Regions from separate parts of the Erwinia sp. 009765445 genome, predicted to be linked through region 4. Evidence: predicted binding sites of a transcription regulator. Region 4 holds the regulator's gene; each other region holds the start of a gene.
The links. The regulator LexA, encoded in region 4, represses DNA repair genes until DNA is damaged. The targets are predictions, from matches to a motif close to TNCTGTATGTACATACAGNA.
Positions count from the first base shown of each region.

Region 1: a site for LexA is predicted at 1,869-1,888, ahead of AC3Y5R_RS06795 (DNA translocase FtsK 4TM domain-containing protein). Genes of this name have one in related genera too.
Region 2: a site for LexA is predicted at 2,780-2,799, ahead of sbmC (DNA gyrase inhibitor SbmC). Genes of this name have one in related genera too.
Region 3: a site for LexA is predicted at 1,980-1,999, ahead of AC3Y5R_RS00930 (YebG family protein). Genes of this name have one in related genera too.

Region 1 covers NZ_JBYUWC010000005.1:153,973-159,058, reverse strand. Annotated here, with positions in the region: gene AC3Y5R_RS06795 (DNA translocase FtsK 4TM domain-containing protein) at 1-1,808, opposite strand, end outside; gene lrp (leucine-responsive transcriptional regulator Lrp) at 1,927-2,421, opposite strand; gene trxB (thioredoxin-disulfide reductase) at 2,948-3,916, shown strand; gene cydD (heme ABC transporter permease/ATP-binding protein CydD) at 4,066-5,086, shown strand, end outside.
Region 2 covers NZ_JBYUWC010000018.1:67,546-72,631, forward strand. Annotated here, with positions in the region: gene AC3Y5R_RS18800 (acyltransferase family protein) at 1-18, shown strand, start outside; gene AC3Y5R_RS18805 (acyltransferase family protein) at 85-1,233, opposite strand; gene dacD (serine-type D-Ala-D-Ala carboxypeptidase DacD) at 1,509-2,678, shown strand; gene sbmC (DNA gyrase inhibitor SbmC) at 2,819-3,286, shown strand; gene AC3Y5R_RS18820 (FUSC family protein) at 3,452-4,510, shown strand; gene AC3Y5R_RS18825 (DUF496 family protein) at 4,661-4,981, shown strand; gene AC3Y5R_RS18830 (LacI family DNA-binding transcriptional regulator) at 5,028-5,086, opposite strand, start outside.
Region 3 covers NZ_JBYUWC010000001.1:205,493-210,578, forward strand. Annotated here, with positions in the region: gene AC3Y5R_RS00920 (tellurite resistance TerB family protein) at 1-435, opposite strand, end outside; gene AC3Y5R_RS00925 (sugar phosphate isomerase/epimerase family protein) at 677-1,516, shown strand; gene AC3Y5R_RS00930 (YebG family protein) at 1,568-1,963, opposite strand; gene purT (formate-dependent phosphoribosylglycinamide formyltransferase) at 2,101-3,279, shown strand; gene AC3Y5R_RS00940 (bifunctional 4-hydroxy-2-oxoglutarate aldolase/2-dehydro-3-deoxy-phosphogluconate aldolase) at 3,384-4,022, opposite strand; gene zwf (glucose-6-phosphate dehydrogenase) at 4,245-5,086, opposite strand, start outside.
Region 4 covers NZ_JBYUWC010000025.1:37,372-42,457, reverse strand. Annotated here, with positions in the region: gene AC3Y5R_RS21870 (conjugal transfer protein TraF) at 1-269, opposite strand, end outside; gene zur (zinc uptake transcriptional repressor Zur) at 745-1,260, shown strand; gene AC3Y5R_RS21860 (CsbD family protein) at 1,396-1,605, opposite strand; gene dinF (MATE family efflux transporter DinF) at 1,847-3,169, opposite strand; gene lexA (transcriptional repressor LexA) at 3,182-3,790, opposite strand; gene AC3Y5R_RS21845 (diacylglycerol kinase) at 3,899-4,267, opposite strand; gene plsB (glycerol-3-phosphate 1-O-acyltransferase PlsB) at 4,396-5,086, shown strand, end outside.

The DNA.
Region 1 (5,086 bases), on a different contig from region 4:
GACTGCTGAACAGGGGCCTGCTGAGGTGCCTGGCTGTGCTGCTGCCACTGCGGCTGCTCTGCCGGAGCTTCAACCTCAGGCGCGGCTGACAGAGTGAACAGCGGCTCACTTGGACCCTCGTCCACCAGATCATCCATCGGAGAGAAATCAAAGGCTCCCGCAGTGTCCAGGCGGAAAGTCGGGATTTCGTTCTGCACCTCTTCCTGCCCATAACGCTGAGTCTGCTGCTCTGCGAACTGACGAGCCAACGCTGCCTGTTGCAGCGCCTCTTCATCATCTTCAGCAAATTCTTCGCCGTAACGCGCCTGCTGCTGGGCCATAAAGGCCTCACGCAGCTGCGCCTGTTCAAGTGCGTCATCGTCTTCTGCAACGCCACCCGCTGGCTGAATGTCAGCACTCTGCTGGCGCAGTTCTTCTTCTTTTGCCTTCTCTTCCGCCATACGCTGCGAAGGCAGTTTGATGCCGTACGACGCGAGTTCACGCCGTGTAGGAAGCTTGACCGGGTTAGGACGCGGCAGTTCCGGACCAATCCCCTGTTTCACCTGAGGATTACCCGCTTCGCTGGTGGCAGTAAAGCCCGGCATAAATGGCGCAACCGCTGAAGCAGCCGCAGCCACTTTAACTGCATCCCCCATTCCCCTTGCCACGTCAGAAGGCTGAGAGACCGTCTGGGCAGAAAAATCAAAAGGTGACGATGAGGCATCACGCCAGTTCCCCATCCGCGGCCCGTCATCTTCCTCGTCCAGCGGGACGGACGGCGCAGGTGTCTCGTCAGGGATCTCGAACCGGTAAAGTTCCGGTGGAGGTGTCGGTGCAGCGGAAGCAGAAGAAGCGACATGAGCAGGCTGAGAGACCGCGGGAGGCGGAGAGGAAAGCGGCGCAGGTTGCACCACTGCCGCAGAAACCGCTGCCTCAGGAGCAACTGGAATTACCGGAGCAGCCGTAGCCTCAGGAACCGCAGCAGAGGCAACAGCATCAACTGAAGCGGTTGTAGCTGCGACAGCAGTTTTACTCAGCAGCGGAGCGTTTTCTTCATCTTCATCGTATTCTTCCTGCTCTTCCACCCTTTTCTTCGGTGCAGCCAGCAGCACATCGTCATCACCCGCGTGGGCGCTCTGTCTCAGCACCGGTGCCGATGACTCTTCGCGCAGCTCCTCTTCATCATCTTCTTCCTGCCAGCGTTCATCATTACGAGAACGGTTGCTGGCAAAGGTCAGCACGCCCATCACCACACCACCGATTTTCTCGGCGATGGTCAGCCAGGACCAGCCGGTGTAAAGAGTGACGCCCGCAGCCCAGATAAACAGCAGCGTTAATGTGCCACCTGCCCCACTGAACCACGGAGCCATGGCATTGCTCAGCAGGCTGCCTATCACGCCGCCCGAAGCAAAATACCAGATATCATCAGCATTCAGCGCGGCCAGCCCGCAGGATGTCACCACCAGCGCCAGCACGCCAATCAGGCGCAGCGCTACGGCAAAATAGTCAATGTAATCCTGAGAATTACGTTGACGGAAGGTGATCCAGCACAGGCCTAAAATGACCGGAGGAATGGCATAAGCCATCACGCCAAAAATGAAAAACAGCGTATCCGCAAGCCATGCGCCGACGCCGCCGCCCAGATTGTGGATAGGTTCGTGCCAGGCGGTCTGCGACCAGCTGGGATCGGAAGGATTGAAGCTCACCAGTGCCGCCATCAAATAAACGGCGAAAAGAGCAACAATAATCAGCAACGCTTCCAGCAGACGACGTCCACTGCTCAGCGGTTGTAGCGAAACTTCTTTATCTTCTGTGTATTCCTGGCTCAAGCGTATCTCCAGGTGCCTGTAAACTATGAAGGCAACAGCGCCGGGCAAGCCCGACGCTGAACCTGTATGAATTCACAGGAGTGTACCGAAATCTTCCAGGTTTTGCACCTGCCCTGTGTTACCGCGTTTTAATGACCAGGCGGTTACTTTGCTTCACTTCTTCCATGACCACATAGGTGCGCGTATCGTTCACGCCCGGCAGGCGCAGCAGGGTTTCACCCAGCAATTTACGATAGGCAGACATATCTGGTACACGGGTTTTCAACAGATAGTCGAAATCCCCTGAAACAAGATGACACTCTTGAGTTTCCTCAAGTTTTTGCACTGCGGCGTTAAATTGCTCAAACACATCAGGTGCACCACGATTCAGAGTAATCTCAACGAATACCAGCAGCGAAGCATCCAGATAGTGCGGATTAAGCTGGGCGGTATAGCCAAGGATAAAACCCTGCCTTTCAAGACGACGAACACGCTCAAGGCATGGTGTCGGTGATAAACCTACACGCTTGGAAAGCTCGACGTTAGAGATACGCCCATCCTTCTGCAGTTCATTAAGGATGTTACGATCGATTCTGTCGAGATCTTTACCGGGCCGTTTTTTATTGTCTACCATTATTATTGTCTCTCTTAATGCCTTCCCTTTACCTGCCATACCCTGAACGAGTTCATTGTCACAGGGTTGTTCTAAGTGAAGTCTGGAGCCTGCTGCGATTCAAAACGCCCATCCGTATGACGCATGTTGTCTGTCCACACCATGCGTCATGACCAATGACAGACCGGATTTATCTGGCGAGAAGCGCAAATGTTGGGATGAAAACCTGTTTTGCGCGCCGAAAAACCCTTTGCTTCCTACACTGTTTTCGCAAAAGCGCAGCCGATTGTCAAAGCAAAACAACTAAAATCAGTACAACATGCCAGAAGTATCGCTGCGTGACTGTTTTTAAATGACTATTCGGGCCGGAATGCACCGCCATAAGTCAAAGCCTGCTCCATTATGGCGCACACCTCCCTCTACTGGTTCAACGGTGAATTGGTTAAACCTTTTACAGCCATTGTTAACAAAATTGCAGAATGCTTTTTTTGCCCCGCTAAATTCCCTACAATCGAACCTGGGTTGCCAGTCAACAATTGAGGGTCTTATGAGCACCGCCAAACACAGTAAATTACTTATCCTGGGTTCAGGCCCAGCAGGCTATACCGCCGCCGTTTACGCCGCCCGTGCGAATTTGAACCCGGTTCTGATTACCGGGCTGGAGAAAGGCGGTCAGTTGACCACCACAACTGAAGTGGAAAACTGGCCGGGCGACCCGCATGATCTGACCGGCCCGCTGTTGATGGAACGCATGCAGGAACATGCTGAGAAATTCAACACCGAGATCATTTTCGACCATATTCACACTGTTGATCTGCAGAATCGTCCTTTCCGCCTGACTGGTGACAGCGGCGAATATACTGCCGATGCGTTAATTATCGCGACTGGCGCTTCAGCCCGTTATCTGGGCCTGCCATCAGAAGAAGAGTATAAAGGGCGAGGCGTGTCTGCCTGTGCCACTTGTGATGGCTTCTTCTATCGTAACCAGAAAGTTGCCGTTATTGGCGGCGGTAATACGGCTGTGGAAGAAGCCCTGTATCTGGCTAATATTGCTGCGGAAGTGCACCTGATCCACCGCCGTGGCAGCTTCCGTGCTGAAAAAATCCTTATTGACCGGCTGATGGAAAAAGTGCGCAACGGCAACATTGTGCTGCACACTAATCAGACGCTGGACGAAGTGATGGGTGACCAGATGGGCGTCAGCTGCCTGCGCCTGCGCTCTGCGCTGGATGAAACCCAGACCGAAGAGCTGAACGTTGCCGGTCTGTTTGTCGCCATCGGCCACAGCCCTAACACGGCTATCTTCAAAGATCAGCTCGAACTGGAAAATGGTTACATCAAGGTGCACTCAGGTCTGCAGGGTAACGCCACGCAGACCAGCATCCCGGGCGTATTCGCTGCCGGTGACGTGATGGATCACATCTATCGTCAGGCGATCACCTCCGCAGGAACCGGCTGTATGGCTGCGCTGGATGCAGAACGTTATCTGGATGGGTTAGTTAAAAACTCTCAGTAACTTGTTAAAAACCTGCATCAATCTTGCCGAAGGCGACCGCAACTGGTCGCCTTTTTACTTTCTGCATTGTAACATTACCAACAATTCCCCTGAACATTACGGGGTCGTTACAGCCTGTATGCGCTGAGCGCCCGACTCTCTGGTAAGGCATGGACAAATCACGGCAGCAACAGTTACTTCGCTGGTTGAAAAGCCAGAGCGGGCATGGCAAGCGCTGGTTAAGGCTTTCGCTGTATCTGGGAATTTTCAGCGCGCTGCTGATCCTGCTGCAGGCCTGGCTGCTCGCCGGGCTGCTGCAATCCCTGATTGTTGAGCACCACTCCCGCGCGGATCTGATCCCTCACTTTATACTGCTTTTCGGCTGTTTCGCCTTGCGTGCACTGCTGGTCTGGCTGCGCGAAAAGGCGGGCTTTGAGTGTGGTAAAGCCATCCGCCAGACACTGCGCAGGACGGTACTTAACCGGCTTGAAGCCCTTGGTCCGGCCTGGATTCAGGGCAAACCGGCAGGAAGCTGGGCCACGCTTCTGCTGGAGCAGATCGAAGATATGCAGGATTACTACTCCCGCTATCTGCCACAGATGCTGCTGGCGGTGATTATCCCCTGCTTTATCCTTATTGCCCTGTTCCCGGTTAACTGGGCAGCAGCGATGATTCTGCTGGCTACCGCGCCGCTAATCCCACTGTTTATGGCCCTGGTGGGTATGGGCGCAGCGGATGCCAATCGCCGTAATTTTCTGGCTCTGGCACGACTCAGCGGGCATTTCCTCGACCGCCTGCGCGGGCTGGATACGTTGCGGTTGTTTCATCGCGTGGAGGCTGAAACCCGGGAAATACGTGAAGCCTCAATCGATTTTCGTCAGCGCACCATGGAAGTGCTGCGCCTGGCGTTCCTCTCGTCCGCCGTGCTGGAGTTTTTCGCCTCCATCTCCATTGCCGTGGTGGCAGTCTACTTCGGTTTCTCTTATCTCGGCGAATTGAACTTCGGCCACTACGGCGGCGGCATCACTTTGTTTGCCGGTTTCCTCGCGCTGATACTCGCACCGGAATTCTTCCTGCCTCTCAGGGATCTGGGCGCTTTTTATCACGCGAAAGCGCAGGCTGTGGGTGGCGCAGACTCTCTCGAAGTCTTCCTGACAGAGATGGGTGAGCTGGAAACCCGCCACGGTGAAC
Region 2 (5,086 bases), on a different contig from region 4:
GCGAAATCGCGGAAATAAAGTCTTTTCCCTCAGGCTGGGGAATGACATGGGGGCCTCTTCCATGAGGCTAAACGGATTACGGCTTTAACCCACTAAATCCCGTTCCAAAGGCCGGTTCGCCAGCACCTTCTTCCCAGCCAGAATTCCAGGCTTCTCCACAAACTTAAACAGCAGAGTCGCCAGAACATAGGTTATCGGGATACAAACAGCACAGACCGTGGCGAAGCGCACCATATCACTTTTGCCGCTCAGACTGGTATGCGTCAGCAGCAGGGCGATGGCTGGAATGACAATCAGCAGATGCAGCAGGTAAACGGAGAACGACACGTCACCCAGCCAGGTGCTGAGGCGGTTGTTCAGTAGCTTACGGGGCAGGGCAATCAGGCGGGCCATCAGGCCGCCTTCGGCATGCTGCCAGAGAATGGCGGCCATGCCGACAATCATCAGCACTTCCATTGCTACCTGCAGAGGAATCGCTTTCAGACCGATAATCACGCTGGCGACGGGGCCAAACAGGGCAAACATGACGTAAAGCAGCGATTTCCGGCGGACCGCTTCGGCAAGCAACATACCGGAAATAAAGATATTCAGCTTTATCAGGATCATCGATGGCATTTCAAACGCTTCATAATAATCCGCCAGCACGAAGCGTCCCACGCAGCACAGCACCATAATGCCGATCAGCGATGCTGCATAACCAAAGCGCATCGTTACCAGCATGATGAACGGGAACAGGAGATAGAACTGCATCTCCAAACCTATACTCCAGTCTGGCAGTACCGTGTTAAAACCGTAAGCGGGCAGCAAACCAAACAGGAAACTGAAGTGAGTCAGGATGTTTGCCAGTGACCGATCGGTATAACGAGAGCTTTCTGTCGCTGTGCCAGAGTAAAAATGAGCGAGAGTGTCACGCATTTCACCGAACCACGGGCCGTAAACCAGTGCGACGATCAGGAGCAGATAGTAGAGAGGGGCGATGCGGAAAAATCGGCGTATCCAGAATTTCCTGATGGTACTGGCATGCTGCCAGGGTTCTTTCTGCTGGCGCTCTTTATAGTTTTTCGCCATCAGGTAGCCAGAAAGGAGAATAAAGAGATCAACACCGATACCCGGTGACGAAATCAGCGTGATATGGCAATGAATCAGCAAGCTGATGTGGCCCACCAGTACCCAGAGTGATGCGATGCCTCGCAACCCCTCCAGTTCAGTAGACCAACCCCTTGATGAAGACATATTTTACCCCTGTTCAGTCAGTATTTTGAAGGAGGAGGGTAAAAGACTTGTGATAACAAACAATGTGTTATGTTCCTAAAGTAAAACTTATCAGATTTTCCTTAATGCATTGTTAATGCATGGTATCAAACAAACCAAAAGGTTAAGTTGAGGGGGCGTCTGTGCTAATCGGCTGAAAATTAATATTTTCTTGCAATTTATTAACACACTCTGGCCGGGAATCCCGTACAACAAGCTGGTTTTTTTATCACAAGATTATTATTGAGGGTTCCCCGTTGAAGAAGCGTCAGCTTGCAAGTATGAGTTTGGTTCTGGCTTTTGCCGTAGTGGCACACGCAGATGAAAATCCAATAGCATTTCCCCTCACTTCTCCTGCCATTGATGCTGCTTCCTGGGTATTGATGGATGCCACCACGGGCCAGATCCTGACAAAGGGCAATGCCGACGAGCGTCGAAATCCGGCCAGCCTGACTAAATTGATGACCGGTTATGTGGTTGACCGCGCCATCGACAGCAAGCGCATCACCCGTGATGATATGGTCACCGTGGGCAAAGACGCCTGGGCCGCGGGCAATCCGGTATTCAAAGGCTCTTCGCTGATGTTCCTGAAGCCAGGGGAAAAAGTTTCCGTGCGCGATTTAAGCCGTGGGGTAATCATTGATTCTGGTAATGATGCCTGTGTGGCTCTGGCGGATTATGTCGCTGGCAGCCAGTCAGCTTTCGTCGATCAGATGAATCAATATGTGCAGAAGTTGGGGCTGACCAATACCCATTTTGAAACGGTGCACGGTCTGGATGCACCGGGGCAGTACACCACCGCAGGTGACCTGGCAAAGCTGTCCCGCGCTATTATTTATGGTGAGCCGGATTTCTATCAGATGTACAGCGAGAAATCGCTGACGTGGAACGGCATCACCCAGCAGAATCGTAACGGTTTGTTATGGGATAAAACTCTGCACGTCGATGGCCTGAAGACCGGTCATACCGAAACGGCTGGCTTTAACATTATTGCCTCCAGCGTTGACGGCCAGCGTCGTCTGATTGCGGTAGTGATGGGCGGCAAAAGCTCTAAAGGCCGTGAAGAACAGGCGCGTAAGTTGCTGACCTGGGGTCAGAACAATTTCGATACCATCCAGCTGTTCCATGCCGGTAAAGAGATTGGGCATGAAAACGTCTGGTACGGTAACCCGCATCAGGTTTCAGTCGGCAGTGATTCCGATGTCTATCTGGCACTGCCGCGCGATCAGGTGCAAAAGATTAAAGCGAAATACGTTATCGATCGCAAAGATCTGCAGGCTCCGCTGAAGTTGCATGAGCAGGTAGGAACAATTCAGCTGGTCGATGGCGATAAGCAGCTGGCTTCTTATCCGCTGGTGACGCTGAATGAAGTGAAAGAAGCGGGTGTGATTACCCGTATTGAAGATTACATCAAGCAGAAGCTGTAATTTAAGTTACAGGCGATCCAGGGATGGATCGCCTGTACTTTTGCGGCCTGTCTCGCAATTCAAAACCCTCCAAAATAAATCTCTCGAATATCTCCGATTACCGCTGTATGTTTAACCAGTTATTTAAACGGAGGGCGAAAATGAAAGTTAATATTCAGCAGCGTTCGACCTGTCAGATAGCTGGCTATCACCTGATCGGTCCATGGGAAAACACAGCCCCTGAAGGGTTTAGTAAACTGGTCGCCTGGACCTCAAAGCATCAGCTGATAGGGCCGTGGATGGCCGTTTATCACGGGAATCCGCGTGAAGTGCCTCCTGAGCAACTGGAGATAGAGACGGTGATTGGCGTGCCCGCTGACTTTGAGCTGCCGGATGAGGCTGACGGCGTGGTGCTGAGCGAGATCCCTGGAGGCACCTATGCCATGACGCTGGTCCACGTCAGCGACGGCGATTTTGGCAAACCCTGGCTCGCCTTTTTTGATCAATGGCTGCCTTCAAGTGGCTACAGCGTAGCGGAAGGCCCGTGCTTCGATCACTATCTCAATGACGGCTCGGAAAGCGGCAAGTGGGAGATTGAGCTGTATATGCCGGTGACAAAGGTCGAGTAAGGCCACCGGTGACCGGGTTGTGTAATCTTGTTGTTTGTATATTGTTAATTATCGTTGTTACTTATCTTTTTCAGGAAAATTCCTGCAGAAAAAATAGTACAGAATCAATCTTCCGGGATTTTTATCGGGTATGATCGACGCGATTAAAATCCTCAGGAGAAAGTCTTGCGTCCCGACAAGCCGCTATCGGCCTTCGAATTCACCCTCTATCGCAATTACCGTACGGTCCATGGCATCCGGATTGCGCTGGCGTTTGTGCTGACCTTTTTACTGGTGCGCCTGATGGCGATACCGGAAGGGACCTGGCCGCTGATCACCCTGGTGGTGGTGATGGGGCCCATCTCCTCCTGGGGAAATGTGCTGCCCCGCGCAGTGCAGAGGATTGGTGGGACGATTGGTGGCTCGGTCTCGGGGCTAATTGCGCTGAAGCTGGAATTGATCTCCATGCCGGTGATGCTGGCCTGGTGCACGGTGGTGATGTTTCTGTGCGGTTTCCTCACGCTGGGTAAACACCCATATATGGCGCTGCTGATTGGCATTACGCTGGCGGTGATTTGCGGTGCACCTCCGGGAGATATGACCACCGCGCTCTGGCGGGGAGGGGATGTGATCCTCGGTTCGATTCTGGCGCTGCTGTTTACCAGTATCTATCCGCAAAAGGCCTATACTCACTGGCGGATAAAATTGTCGGATTCGCTGCTGGAAACGGCCAAAATTTATCATGCCGGTTTCTCTCCTAATCTGGTAGAGAAGCCGCGGCTGGGTCGTCCGATGCAGCAACTGCTGACCAGAGTGGTGAAGATGCGTTCGCTGATTGAACCTTCCAGCAAAGAGACGCGCACTCCGCGTTCCGTATTTGAAGGCATCCAGACGCTTAATCGCAATATGGTCTGCACGCTGGAGCTGTTGATGAATGCCTGGTGGGCCTCCCGCGAGAGCCACCTGATTATGCTCAATGCCCCGACGCTGCGGCGCACTCAGCAAATGACGGAAAACACCTTGCGTGCGCTCTCCACGGCGATAGTGGAAGGCAGCACCGAGAAGATCGCGGCCAACAGCGCAGAGCTGGCTGATATCAGCCGCGAGCTGCGCCAGCTGATCAAAGAATCGAACAGTGATGAGCTGGTGGAGACGCCGATCCATGGCTACGTCTGGCTGAATCTGGAACTGGCCGGGCAGCTGGAGAGGCTGTCCGATCTGATGCGGCTGGTGCTGCGTAAATAAGCGATTTGCAACAACTTACTGCGGGCAAAGATGCTTCGCGGTAAGATACTGACAGTCCGACTCTACATTGCCATCGGCCGCGGCATGCCGCTAAGCTGACAGCGACGATAATGACGCCTGTGCGAACAGGCCTAAATGAAAGGTGTCTCCATGGAAAATGCAAAGCAATCATTTCAGGACGTGCTGGAGTTCGTGCGGATGTTCCGCCGCAAGAACAAGCTGCAGCGCGAGATTCACGACAATGAGAAGAAGATTCGTGATAACCAGAAACGTGTCCTGCTGCTGGATAACCTGAGCGAATATATCAAGCCGGGCATGAGCATCGAAGCGATTCAGGAAATTATCGGCAGCATGCGCAGTGACTACGAGGATCGTGTTGATGACTACATCATCAAAAATGCCGATCTGTCGAAAGAGCGTCGTGACCTGTCGAAAAAACTGAAGGCGATGGGCGAACCAAAACCTCAGTAAACCAGACGGTTAAGCATAAAAAAGGGCGATCATCGATCGCCCTTTGTCATTTCTGTTGTCCTTCCAGCAGGTGCGCCAGTCGTCGCAACTCTCCGGCAAGGTCTT
Region 3 (5,086 bases), on a different contig from region 4:
GGCAGACTGCAGCAACCTTTCCCCATCACTACCCAGTCCTGACTGATGGATATGCTGATCAATAGCCTGTCGTTCACTGCTGTCGATATGACCATCACTCTTGGCTGCAAAAACGAGTGCCTGGATCAGGCGCTCAGCCCGGCGATCAACCGGTGACTGTTGCTTACCGTACTGCGGCTCCTCACTGTGTGATTCGCTCACTCGCTGCTTGTATTTATTCCAGAGCAACGCACCTGCGGCTGCACTGCCGCCGATAATTAATGCGTTTTTGCCATATTTACTCAGCAGTTTACGGGAGGATTTGCTGGCAATCAGCAGTCCGGCAAGGCCGCCCAGCGCCCCCGGAGCCAGCATTTTACTCAGTCCTTCGCTTCCCTGCTGTCCCGGCTTACTGTTTCCCAGAACAGATTGTATTTGCTGCAGCCAGTTCATCACTCTTCCTTCTCATAAATGAAAACATCAGCATAGAGTGGCATACGTCAAGTACCGTCAAGGCCTGCAAAGCCTCGAAAACCCCCTTACGTTTTGCCGATCCGGCAAGCCTGAGTGCCGGGCTATACTGTTGAGGACACCGGTTAACTTTTTCGCGGTAACAAAAGGTCAGACCGGGCAGGAGTAAGGGCAGCCAGACCCTGACCGGCAGTGCAATGTTGCAAGGTTTTAAAAGGGGAAAATCATGCGATTCAGCAACAATCCACTGTTTATCAATACGGTTCTGCTTGGCGGAACGCCGGAGGAGAAAATTGAGGCCGCAGCAACGGCAGGCTTCAGTCAGGTTGAACTCTGGCGACAGGACGTTGAGGCCGCGACCGGCAATACGGCCGATCTCTCCAACCTGCTGAAAGGGCACAATCTGGCGCTGACAGATTATCAGGTTCTGCTGGATTTTGACGGTGCGCCGGATGAGATGCGGCAGAGCAAGCATGATGAAGCTTTGCAGATGCTGGACACGGCCGTCTCGCTTGGCGCAACCACTGTTCTGACACCAGCTTCCACTCAGCAGAATTGTATTGCCGAACGAGAAGAGGAGGATATTCGCTGGCTGGCGCGTGAAGCGGGTAAACGGGGGCTGCGGATTGCCTTTGAAGCCATGGCATGGAGCACACACATTAACAATACCGCCGCAGCATGGAAACTTATCCAGCAGGTTAATGAACCCAATTTGGGTCTGGTGGTGGATGCCTTCCACATTTTCGTTCGCAGTCGCACCGTGGCGGATCTGGCAGGTATTCCAATGGATAAAATCTTCCTTGTACAGCTTTCCGATCTGGTTGTTCTGCCCGCTCAGGGTGAACTGGTGGATACAGCGCGCCACAAAAGGTTGTTACCCGGTCAGGGTAGCTTTCCGCTGTATACGCTGCTGGATTATCTGGAGTCAGAGGGTTACAGCGGGCCGCTGGGGCTTGAAGTCTTTAACGACGATTTTAACCAGCAGAATCCTGCAGATGTGGCAAGGGAAGCAATGCATGCCCTGAAGCGCTGTTGCACAAGGCTGACAGCCCCGCAAACTTACTGAGCTTCACAAAGAACGCCCGGCTAAATTTGCCGGGCAGTTGCGACGATAAATTTAAGCCGCTTTGCTGGCGCGTGAAGGCCTGGCGGCTTTTTTAACAATTTCAGCTACTTCCACCTCACCAGCATCATCTGATTCTTCAGACTCAGCCAGTTCTTCGTGGTGCTCAGCCAGAGGTGCAGATTCACTCTCTTCAGAAACCACATCGCTGCCTTCCGGCAGCTTGCTGGTGCGCAGGATGTGCTGAACGGCATCCTTGTTTTCGGCGAGGAACATGCCCAGCGCTTCACGCTGCTCTTCTTCTATGGTCAGCGGAGCAACGCTCAGCCAGTCGGAGAACACTTCCGCCATGTCGAGCATTTTGTCGTAAGCATCGGCTTCTTTCTTACTGGCGAATGTCATCTTTTCCTCACCTTTTCTGACGACAACATATTTGATTTCAACAGCCATAGTGCACACCTCAGTTAACTGTATTTTTATACAGTATAGCAGCGATGAAATTTTGGCTCAAGTCCGTAAAGCAGATGTATGCGCAATCGTTTTCGTTTATACTGCGCGCGTTTTTTTCATCCAATCAGGTAGAGATTATGACAACTCTTGGAACTGCGCTACGCCCTGCTGCCACTCGTGTAATGCTGCTGGGTTCAGGTGAACTGGGCAAAGAAGTCGCGCTGGAGTGCCAGCGTCTGGGCGTGGAGGTGATCGCCGTGGATCGCTATGCCGATGCTCCCGCCATGCACGTTGCTCACCGCAGCCATGTCATTAATATGCTGGATGGTGAAGCACTGAAGGCTCTGGTGGCACTGGAACGCCCTGATTTTATCGTGCCGGAAATCGAAGCCATCGCAACCGATATGCTGATTGAGCTGGAAAAAAAGGGTCAGCATGTTGTCCCAACCGCGCGCGCTGCCCGCCTGACCATGAACCGTGAAGGCATTCGTCGCCTGGCTGCGGAGGAGCTGGCTCTGCCCACTTCAACGTACCGCTTTGCCGACAGCGAAGAGGCTTTTCGCCAGGCTGCGCAGGAAATTGGCTTCCCGTGCATCGTTAAGCCGGTAATGAGTTCGTCCGGAAAAGGACAGAGTTTTATCCGCGAAGCTTCACAGCTGGATGTGGCCTGGGATTACGCTCAGCAGGGTGGCCGAGCCGGTGCCGGTCGCGTGATCGTTGAAGGTGTGGTTAAATTTGATTTTGAAATCACCCTGCTGACCATCAGTGCGGTGGATGGCATTCATTTTTGCGCGCCGATTGGTCATCGTCAGGAGGATGGCGACTACCGTGAATCCTGGCAGCCGCAGCAGATGAGCGCCCTCGCCCTGCAGCGTGCGGAAGAAATTGCCCAAAAAGTGGTACTGGCACTGGGCGGTCATGGTCTGTTTGGTGTTGAGCTGTTTGTCTGCGGCGATGAAGTGGTGTTCAGTGAAGTCTCCCCTCGCCCACACGATACCGGCATGGTCACGCTGATCTCTCAGGATCTGTCGGAGTTCGCACTGCATGTTCGCGCCTTCCTCGGCCTGCCTGTTGGCGGCATCCGTCAGTACGGCCCGGCGGCTTCTGCAGTGATCCTGCCAGAGCTGGACAGTGACAACGTGCAGTTTGCACAGTTGGGTAATGTGCTGGGTGCGGGTCTGCAGGTTCGTCTGTTTGGCAAGCCGGAGATCCGTGGTAAACGCCGTATGGGTGTGGCGCTGGCGACGGGCCACGACATTGACGACGCCGTGGAACGCGCAGTTAGCTGCGCGGCTGGCGTTAAGGTCAGCGGTTGAGTTAACTCTCGTCGTACCTACAAAAAAGGATGGCTTTTGCCATCCTTTTTTTTTCCGGAACCGGCTTCATCGCTGCCGGTATCTCAGCCGCAGCGAACAGAATCTCAGCGCGCGCCGGCCACGGCCTCTTTCGCCAACTGGGTGATACGGTCGTAGTCACCCGCTTCCAGCGCACCCGCCGGAACCAGCCAGGATCCGCCGATACAGAGCACGCTTTTCAGCGCCAGATAGTCGCGGTAGTTAGCCGGAGAAATACCACCCGTCGGGCAAAAACGCACCTGCGGGAACGGGCCGCCAATCGCCTGCAACGCTTTCACGCCACCATTCGCTTCTGCCGGGAAGAATTTAAACTCACGCAGGCCGTAGTCCAGCCCGGTCATCAGCTCTGAAACCGTGCTGATCCCCGGGATTAACGGAACAGGCCCCGCAACTGCTGCCTTCAGCAGTGATTCGGTAATACCAGGGCTGATAACGAACTGCGCTCCCGCATCAGTCACTTCTTTTAGTTGCTCTACGTTGAGTACCGTACCGGCCCCCACAATCGCTTCCGGCACTTCTTTGATCATCGCTTTAAGGGCATCCATGGCACAAGGCGTGCGCAGCGTCACTTCCAGTACCTTAACGCCACCCGCCACCAGCGCTTTCGCCATCGGCACCGCATGTTCCAGTCTGTTTACCACGATGACCGGCACAACCGGGCCAGTTGTCAGGATCTGTTCTGCGCTTGTTTTCCAGTTACTCATCGACCTGCTTCTCCTGTCTGACCAGCCTGATTCCCGTGGATACATGGCTGGCAAAAAGCGACGCCCAGGGCGTCCGGAAAGTGATTTCGTCCTCTACCATACAGGATAGTCACCGTCTTCGTCCATGCGCTTCCTCTGTTTTTGAAACCGCGGTTCATTTTTTTCTTTTTGTCGTTCAGGCATAAAAAAACCCGCCTGAGCGGGTTTATTCAGCCAGCGTGATTATTCAAACTCATTCCACGAGCGGCCATCGCGGGTGATCATCGCCACCGAGGCAACCGGTCCCCAGGTGCCTGCCTGATAAGGCTTAGGCGCTTCGTTATCAGCAGCCCAGGCTTCCATGATGGAGTCGACCCATTTCCAGGCCTCTTCGACTTCGTCACGGCGCACAAACAGTGCCTGAATGCCGCGCATTGTCTCCAGCAGCAGACGCTCGTAGGCATCGGCGAGATGTGACTGGTTGAAGGTTTCTGAGAAGCTCAGATCCAGCTTGGTGGTTTGCAGGTTGTGCTTGTGATCCAGACCGGGAACCTTGTTCAGGATCTGAATATCCACGCCTTCATCCGGCTGCAGACGGATAGTCAGTTTATTCTGCGGCAGTTCCTGCCAGGATTCTTTAAACAGGTTCAGCGCCGGATTCTTGAAGTAGACCACAACTTCGGAGCACTTGGTCGGCAGACGTTTGCCGGTACGCAGGTAAAATGGAACACCCGCCCAGCGCCAGTCATCAATATCCACGCGGATGGAGACGAAGGTTTCGGTGTTGCTGGCCTTGTTGGCATCTTCCTCTTCCAGGTAGCCAGGCACTTTTTTGCCCTGCACAAAGCCAGAAGTGTACTGACCACGCACGGTTTTATCGCGCACGTTGGTGTGGTCGATGCGGCGCAGCGAGCGCAGCACTTTCACTTTCTCATCACGGATACGGTCAGCAGAGAGATCGGCTGGCGGAGACATAGCAATCATGGTCAGAACCTGCAACAGGTGGTTCTGGATCATGTCGCGCATCTGACCAGCTTTATCGAAATAGCCCCAGCGACCTTCGATACCCACCTCTTCCGCCACGG
Region 4 (5,086 bases):
TCGATCAGCTTGTTTTTATCCGTCATCTGCACGCCCACCGCTGGCAAAATAATGCTGACATCGTCATCGGGTTTCGCTTTGGTCATCAGCGCCGGGTTAGCCAGCACCGCAGTGCCGTAGGTTGAAGAGGCAACCCCTGTCCCACCCATTGCGTCGTTGCGTGCATCATAATAATTGCCTGCAGCCAGCGCGCTGAGCGGAGCAAGAAATAAGGCGGGGAACAAAACAGGCAGGGAAAACCTGCTTAACTTGCTGAATTTATATGCCATTTTACCTTAAACCCATCCAGAAAGAGGAGAAAGCGCTTATCAAAAGCGTGCACACTGCATCTGACTGCATAATGAACATACAGACGGCAATTCATTGCTGTGAATTAAGGGACAATGCAGGGGCTTTTCTGCTCATTGCTAATTTGTTTATCTGTTATCAGACTAATGTATAAGCCTGTTATCTCGGTTTTTTCTGTACAGAACTGTCTTAAACCCCCTTATCAAGGTAGTCAGTAACATTTCAGGCTGCAACTAACATTAATAGAGTTTTATTGAAATTTTATGGCACAACTAACAGAGTGAAAAAGTTTAATATCACTTCACAATTAACGCTTAATGCAAATACCAGTTATTTTCAGAGCGCATTCAGCCGGTTAAGCCTGATTAATCTGGTCAAAAGGCGCGATGGGGCGGGATTCGGCGTTTTGCAGCGGGCGTGATAACATAACAATCTGATCTGGCCCCGGGGAAAGTTATGAACGTAAGCAGTGCTGAAAAAATCCTGTCGCAGGCTGAGGCGCTCTGTCAGCAGCGCAATGTCCGGCTTACGCCGCAGCGTCTGGAAGTGCTGCGTCTGATGAGCCAGCACCATGGTGCCATCAGCGCCTATGACCTGCTTGACCTGCTGCGGGCCACTGAGCCACAGGCAAAACCGCCAACTATTTACCGTGCGCTGGATTTCCTGCTCGAACAGGGTTTTGTGCATCGTGTCGAGTCAACCAACAGCTATGTGGTCTGCCACCATTTCGAAGAGCCTTCGCACACGTCGGCGATGTTAATCTGCGATCGCTGTGGTGCCGTGGCGGAAAAGCATGCTGATGGCGTTGAAAAAATCTTAAAATCGCTGGCCCTGTCTTCAGGCTTTGCCCTGACCAATAGCGTTATCGAAGCGCATGGATTGTGTCGCGAGTGTGTGGAAGTGGAAGCCTGTACACATCAGGATGCGTGCCAGCATGACCATACCGTCAACACGAAAAAGCGCGGGCGTTAAACATAAATAGAGTGACTGATTGACTCTGGAGAGGAATTTTCGGGGGGAAATAAGGACTGGAAAGGTAAGTGGCACTTTCCGTGTGCCAGAGTAGGAGCATCGTCCTGAAACACTTACTTCATATCAGAGAACAGGTCAGAAGCGGTGGTTATTTTGGCTTTCCCAGTCGCTGACTTCTTTCTCAGCCTGGTCTTTCGCATAGCCATAACGCTCCTGAATTTTACCAACAAGCTGATCTCGTTTGCCTTCAGCGACGGTCATATCGTCATCAGTCAGCTTGCCCCATTTTTCTTTCACTTTACCTTTTAACTGCTTCCAGTTACCGCCGGCTTCGTCTTTATTCATCTTGTCACTCCTCGACCTTAGGTGCTAACAGTTTTAGTGGAATCGTCTCAGCAAAAGCTACAACAGCAATATAAGTCGCTACTTAACAGCTGAACTCACAGATAATAATAGTATATAATGGAGGTTTTGCCTGTCATGGCGAATTTCTGGCCCGAAAAAGGAACAGAAAAGAGATAAGAGATAGCGAAAAGTCAGGGAGATCATGAACTAACGAAGCGGCAAACTTAAGTAACTAAATATGTCAATCAGCGAACCAGCTGCTGTTCTGCCAGTGGCGTCGCCAGATAAACCAGAGGGTCACGCCACGCAACAGCAGGAACACCGTCACAGCCAGCCACAAGCCATGATTGCCCAGCAATGGCACGGTAAACAGCGTCAGCCCGTAGCCCAGTGCTGCAATCACCATGCCGTTGCGCATCTCGCTGGCACGAGTGGCACCAATGAACATCCCATCCAGCAGATAACACCACACGCCGCAGACAGGCAGAACTATCTGCCAGAACAGGTAAGCGTCCGCCTGCTGCCGCAGTTCAGGCAGTGAGGTGAGTAACTCAATAATACAGGGCCCGGAAAAGGCATAGAACAGCGAAAACAGCAGCGCAACCACCCCGGCTTGTCGGCACGCTGCGCGCCAAATCGACAGTAGCTTGCTGCCATCCCGCGCTCCGTATGCTTCACCCGAGCAGGCTTCCACCGCGTAGGCAAAGCCATCCAGCGCATAGGCAGTAAAGGTCAGGAACATCATCAGAACGGCATTCACCGCCACCACCTCAGCGCCAAGGCGTGCGCCAAAGATGGTCAACGAAACAAAGCACAACTGCAGCAGCAGCGAGCGCAGCATAATATCGCGGTTCAGACGCAGCAGCCTGGCAATGTTCCCCTGCCACGCCGTTTTCAGCATCGCCAGGGAAATGCCACGCAGCTTCATCACCCGCCAGACCATCAACAGCCCGATAATCAGCGTGACATATTCGGCAATGGCGGTGGCCGCAGCGGCACCTTCAACGCCCCACTTCAGACCGATCACCAGCCACAGGTCCAGCACGATATTCACCAGGTTGCCGACCACCAGCAGGATCACCGGGGCCCGGGCGTACTGCACGCCAAGCAGCCAGCCCAGCAACACCAGATTTGCCAGCGTGGCCGGGGCACTCAGCCAGCGAATATTCATAAACAACGCGGCCTGATGTAACACCGCAGGGTCGCCACCGACTATCGACAGCGCAAGATGGTTCAGAGGGGATTTCAGCAGGATAAAGGCCAGCCCGGCCAGCAGCGCAATCAGCAGGGGCTGCATCAGGGCCCTTGCCAGCGCGGGTTTGTCGCCTGCGCCAAAGGCCTGTGCGGTCAGCCCGGTGGTACTCATGCGCAGAAACAGCAGCAGCATAAACAGAAAGCTGGTTGCGGTGGTCCCCACCGCCACGCCGCCAAGATAGCTGGGGCTGTCGAGATGACCAATGACGGCGGTATCGACCAGCCCCAACAGCGGAACGCTGACGTTCGACAGGATCATCGGCAGCGCGAGCCGCCAGAGGTGTTTATCTGAAGAGGTCAGAAATCGCACGATAAATAGGGATTACAACCAGTTACCGTTGCGGATCACACCCACAGCCAATCCTTCAATCGACAGCGTCTGCTGACGAAGATCGACCACAATCGGCTGGAATTCGCTGTTTTCTGGCAGCAGCTGCACCACATTGCCCTGCTTCTTCAGGCGCTTCACGGTCACTTCATCATCAATACGTGCCACCACAACCTGGCCATTACGCACGTCCTGGGTTTTATGCACGGCCAGCAGGTCACCATCCATAATGCCGATATCTTTCATCGACATACCGCTGACGCGCAGCAGGAAATCCGCACTGGGTTTGAACAGGCCAGGGTCAACCTGATAGTGGCCTTCGATATGCTGCTCGGCCAGCAGCGGCTCACCGGCGGCGACGCGGCCAATCAGCGGCAGGCCTTCCACTTCTTCTATCATCAGACGGATTCCGCGTGATGCGCCGGAAACGATCTCAATCACCCCTTTACGCGCCAGTGCTTTAAGGTGTTCTTCAGCCGCATTGGGGGAACGGAAGCCAAGCTGCGTAGCGATTTCCGCCCGCGTTGGCGGCATGCCGGTCTGGTTAATATGGTCGCGTATCAGCTCATAAACCTGTTGCTGCCTTGCCGTTAATGCTTTCATCCCGCCCCCTGGTTGTTTATACAGTCGACTGTGAGTATATACAGGTATTTACGCGATGAAAACCTAAACATGGAGAAAAAACACTGAACCCGTCAGATTGAGCAAACCTTAGCCCAGATGCGCAAACAGGAGCGTTATCCAGGTAAATAGCGCCAGCAAAATAGCCAGCAGCACGGCGGCGGACCCCATATCCTTCGCCCGGCCAGATAAAGGATGAAAATCGCTGCCGATACGATCGACTACCGCTTCAATCGCGCTGTTGATGATCTCAATGATGATCACCAGCACCACAGAGCCAATCAGCAGCACGCGCGTGATCGCATCCACATCCAGCCAACAGGCCACCACAATCGCGACAATCACCGCAATCGCTTCCTGGCGGAAGGCCGCTTCGTTGTGCCAGGCGGCACGCAGGCCTTTCCATGAGTAGCCTGCGGCTTTTATGATTCGGGTCAATCCGGTGACGTTATTTGCCATAATGAGGGAACCCTTTGTGATCTTTAACGTCAATGTGTGAGTGGCGCACATTTTGCAACACCACAGATCTCGCAAGCGCTTTCTGGTATGCTTGCCGCGCTTTGCTAACAAGAGGCTTCATGTTGTCTATGTCAGGTTGGCGTAATTTATATTATAACTTATTGAATTTACCGGTTAAACTCCTGGTAAAAAGTAAAGCGATTCCTGCCGAGCCGGTCGCTGAGCTGGGGCTCGATACATCGCGCCCTATTATGTATGTGCTGCCGTACGATTCAAAGGCCGATCTTCTGGCGCTGCGAGAACAGTGTCGCAAACAGGATCTCCCCGATCCTCTCGATCCGCTGGAAATTGACGGTACCGTACTGCCACGCCATGTATTTATCCATGATGGCCCCCGCGTGTTCCCCTATTTCATGCCGAACGTGGAATCAGTAAAGCTGTTTCACGAGTATCTGGATCTGCACCGCAGTAACCCGCTGCTTGATGTGCAAATGGTGCCGGTATCGGTGATGTTTGGCCGCGCACCAGGCCGTGAAGTGCAGGGCGACGATCAGCCTCATCTGCGGGTGCTGAACGGTGTGCAGAAGTTCTTCGCCGTACTGTGGCTGGGCCGCGACAGCTTCGTGCGTTTTTCGCCGATTGTTTCGCTGCGCCGCATGGCTACTGAACACGGTACGGACAAAACCATTGCCCAGAAGCTGGCAAGAGTGGCCAGAATGCACTTTGCCCGCCAGCGTCTGGCCGCAATTGGCCCTCGTCTGCCGGTGCGTCAGGATCTGTTCAATAAGCTGCTGCAGTCCAAAGCTATCGCCAAGGCGG